DNA from 2 places in the Microbulbifer thermotolerans genome. Region 2 is predicted to be linked to the other one. Evidence: predicted binding sites of a transcription regulator. Region 2 holds the regulator's gene; the other holds the start of a gene.

Region 1 (2,201 bases), 750 kb from region 2:
CCGGGCGCCGCTCGCTGTCCAGGTCGGGCAGGTCCAGGTCGGCAATGTGCTTGGCGTCGGCCACTTTTGCCGCCAGCTTGTCGATATCCTCGCGCTTGATCTCCGCAAGCTCGCCGCCATAGAGAACCCTCGCCACCGCCTTGATGGTCCCGGAGCTGCCGATCACTTGAGCCCCTTCCGCTAAGTGTTGGAGCTCTTGTAGTTCCGCCCGAGCGGCGCGGTGGGCGCGGTTAAAATGGTTGACGGTGTTACTGGAGACGATGCCGTCGGCAAAGAAGCGCTTGCTGAAAGACACGCAGCCCATATAGAGGCTTTGCAGTTGTTGCGGCGTTTCGTAACCGCGCACCAATTCGGTGGAACCGCCGCCGATATCCACTACGCAGCGCAGCCTCGGGGGGCCGTCGGCGGCGGCCATAACGCCACTGTAAATCAGTCTGGCCTCTTCTATACCGCTGATAATTTCGATTGGCGCGCCCAGGATGGATTCGGCGGACTCGAGGAAGCCGTCGGCGTTGGCGGCGGCGCGCAGGGTGTTGGTGCCCACAACGCGGATGTGGTCCGCGGGCAGTTCCGCCAGTACCGGACGGAATCGATGCAGTGCGTCCAGGGCTCGTTCGGCCACGGCCGTGTCCAGATTGCGCTTTTCGTCCAGTCCCTCCGCCAGCCGGACCATGGCTTTGTCCGTGTGCAAGCGCACCATGCGCTGGTCGCGGAATTCCGCCAGCAACAAATGGAAGCTGTTGGAGCCCAGGTCGAGGGCGGCGTAGCGTTCGGTGTCGGGTACCATGCGGTTCTCTGTCAAAAAAATGTCATCTGAATGTAGCAAACTGCTCTACTATTTTTCGGGACCCGGTTCGGAGTCGCAGTCCCATCACCGCTATTCCTTGTGTAGATTAAGAAGCACGCATGTTCAATGATACGCCTCTGTACCCGAAAGAGCTAAGTTGGCTTTCCTTCAATGAGAGAGTGCTCCAGGAAGTGGAGGATAAAAGTGTCCCCATTATCGAGCGGGTGCGTTTCCTGGGCATCTTTTCCAATAATTTGGACGAATTCTACCGCGTGCGGGTGGCGGATGTGCGCCGCCTGGCCGCTTTTACCAAAGGGGAAAATAAAGAGCGGTTTGCAGAGCTATTGGCGGATATTAATGAAAAGGTATTGCGCCTGCAGCGCCGTTATCACACTGCCTACTTGAACGTGCTGTCGGATCTCGATAAGCACAATATTCATTTGGTCAATGAGAACCAATTGTGTGAAAAACAGCGCGCCTTCGTGGAGGCTTACTTTCACCGCGAGGTGTTGCCGGAACTGGAACCGTTTTTTATCGACGACCGGAACACCATGCCGCTGCTCAACGAGACCAGCATTTACTTCGCGATTTATTTGTTGCTGGAAGACGGCTCTGAGCGTTTCGCGGCGCTTGAAATTCCCACGGATACGCTGCCGCGTTTCGTGGTGATTCCACCGCGCAAGGGCAGGAAAGAAAAAGTTTATATCGTGCTCGATAATATTATCCGCGCCTGTTTGCTGGAGGTATTCCGCTATGTGTTGCCGATCCGGCGGGCCGAGGCCTATATGTTTAAAATCAGCCGCGATGCGGAGTTGGAGCTAGGGGAGCACGTCACACAAAATATTCTCGATCGGGTGGCAAAGTCCCTTAAAAAACGCAAGCAGGCGGAGCCGGTGCGCCTCGCCTATGACGCGAAGATGCCGGAAGTGTTGCTGAACCTGGTGAAGAAAAAACTGAAAATGGGGCGCTATGACAGCTTTACTCCGGGCGGGCGCTACCACAATTCCAAAGACTTTATGGGCTTTCCGGCCGATTCGGCGCGCCACAGCTACAAGGCGCTCAATCCACTGGCCACGCTGCCGGAAAAAGAGAGCGTGTTCAATTTGTTACGGGGACACGACCAGCTCTACTACTATCCCTACCACGACTTCCGGGCCATCACGAATTTTCTGGTCTCCGCGGCCATCGATCCACAGGTGAAGGAAATCCGTATCAACCTCTACCGGGTGGCGAAAAATTCCCGCGTGGTTGGGGCGTTGATCAACGCGGCGCGTAACAACAAAAAGGTCATCGCGGTAGTGGAACTGCAGGCGCGCTTCGACGAGCTGGCCAATATTCACTGGTCCAACGAGTTGCGCGAGGCCGGGGTACAGGTCATTTTCGGTGTTCCCGGCCTCAAGGTGCATTGCAAGCT
Region 2 (2,201 bases):
TTTGTGCAGGCGCGTGATGTCGCGGACGATCACCAGTGCTTCGTCCTGGCCATAGTGGGTGACTTCGAGCTGTAGAATGCGTGTATCGTCACCCGGTGCGGGCATTGTCAGTGGTTCGTGCGCGCCCTCGGTGCCCTGCTGCAGATAGTTGACGAAGCCGGGGTCGCGCACGAAATTCACCAGCGGCTGGCCTGCGTCGCCGGGTTGCAGGCCCAACAGGTCACCCGCAGCCGGATTCCACCAGGCCAAGTTGCCGTCATCCTCCAGTGCCACTATCCCCTCTCGCAATGCGCTGGTGCTGTCCTGTACCCGACGCAGCATGGCGTGCAGCTTTTGCTTCTCGCGCCGGTGGCGGCGTTGTATGCGGTAGAAGTCGTCGGAGATTTCGCCCCAGATGCCAAACGCGGTAGGTGCCGGACCGCGGCGGCCGTTGATCAGCCAGCGGTAGAAACGCCGGTATTGCCACAATACCCAGCTGAGATAGACCGCCAGTCCCAGGGTGATGGATAACAGCCATTGTCCGCTGGCAACGCCGAAGATGGTGCAGCCGAGGGCGATGGTGATAAAGCGTGAAAACTCGCCAATACTGCGATCCAGCATAGAAGTGCCGTTATGTCTGGCGGCCGCGGTGCGGCAATCTGGCCACCGGCGCCGCGCCTGGTTGGGGGGTGCGGGTTTGCGCGGAATCTTACACTTTTTCCGCGGTTTGCACAGAAAAGCGGTAACCGGTGCCGCGCACCGTTTGTATGTAGCGGTCGTGACCGTCCAGGGCCAGGGCCTTGCGCAGTCGGCGGATGTGCACATCGACGGTGCGTTCCTCAACGTACACATTGCCGCCCCAGACGTGATCCAGCAATTGAGTGCGGGTGTAAGCGCGTTCCTGATGAGAAAGGAAAAAGGTCAGCAGGCGGAACTCGGTGGGGCCCATGTCCACCGCTTGGCCGTTGATGGTGACTCTGTGACTGATAGGGTCTAACACCAGACCACCGGCGGTTAGCGGCTCTTCTGGCTCTGTGGGGCCGGCGCGACGCAGAACTGCCTTCAGGCGCGCGACCAGTTCCCGTGGTGAGAAGGGTTTGGTGATGTAGTCGTCGGCGCCGGTTTCAAGGCCTTTGACCTTATGGTCCTCTTCGCCCTTGGCGGTGAGCATAATGATCGGCAGTGCCGCGGTGAGCTCGTCGCGTTTGAGGCGGCGCGCCAGTTCAACGCCGGAGACATCCGGCAGCATCCAATCCAGAAGAATTAGGTCGGGCTTCTCGTCGATGACCAGCGCGTGTGCTTCCTGGACGTTCTCCGCTTCGATGACTCGGTAGTCCGCCATCTCCAGCGCCACCCGCAGCATATCGCGTACGGCGGCTTCGTCGTCGACTATCAGGATCTTCTTGCTTTGCATCTGCCTGTCGCGCCCGCTTTTGAATCTGTTTTTTCCATTGATAGCCGAGGATTTAACGGCATTTTGGTTACAAATATATGACGGGTCCGCAACCGCGTTGGTGGTTAGACGCTAAACCAGAAGGAAATGGACGAAAATTCCGGCAAATATCGCGCCGCCAACCCAGTTGTTGTTGAGGAAGGCGCGGAAGCAGGCTTCCCTTTCGCGGTCGCGCACCAGCCACTGCTGATAGATGGAGAGCATCGCGGCGATCGCCAGCCCGAGGTAATAGGCAGTGCCCAGTTCGAAGCGCCCGCCAACCAGCAGTAGGGCAAAGAGCGACAGGCACTGCAGGGCAGCGGTCATCACCCTGTCCAGGTCACCGAAGAGTACAGCGGTGGATTTGACTCCGATCTTGAGGTCATCGTCGCGGTCCACCATGGCGTAGAAGGTGTCGTAAGCGACGGTCCACAGCACATTGGCTGTGAATATCAGCCAGGCTGCGGTCGGCAGTTCTCCGCGAACGGCGGTAAAGGCCATGGGAATCCCCATGCTGAAGGCGGCGCCCAGCACCACTTGCGGTAAGTGTGTGTAACGTTTTGCGAAGGGGTAGCCGAAAGCCAGCGCCAGTGCCGCCAGGGACAACAATATGGTTGGTCGGTTGGTGGTGAGTACCAGGGCGAAGGCGGTCAGGCTGAGCGCGGCAAAGAGTCCCAGAGCGCCGCGCGGGGATACACGCCCCTCCGCCAACGGCCGCCCGGCGGTGCGTTTCACGTGGCCGTCGATATGGCGGTCGGCATAGTCGTTGACGGCACAACCGGCGGCGCGC

The links. The regulator PhoB, encoded in region 2, activates phosphate uptake and scavenging genes when phosphate is short. The targets are predictions, from matches to a motif close to TGTCATAAANNTGTAACA.
Region 1: the regulator PhoB is predicted to act here: its motif matches at 797-814, upstream of ppk1 (polyphosphate kinase 1).

What each region holds. Positions count from the first base shown of each region.
Region 1 is NZ_CP014864.1:3,093,981-3,096,181, reverse strand. Features, by position in the region: gene A3224_RS12870 (Ppx/GppA phosphatase family protein) at 1-787, opposite strand, end outside; gene ppk1 (polyphosphate kinase 1) at 907-2,201, shown strand, end outside.
Region 2 is NZ_CP014864.1:3,842,680-3,844,880, reverse strand. Features, by position in the region: gene phoR (phosphate regulon sensor histidine kinase PhoR) at 1-600, opposite strand, end outside; gene phoB (phosphate regulon transcriptional regulator PhoB) at 689-1,393, opposite strand; gene ubiA (4-hydroxybenzoate octaprenyltransferase) at 1,505-2,201, opposite strand, start outside.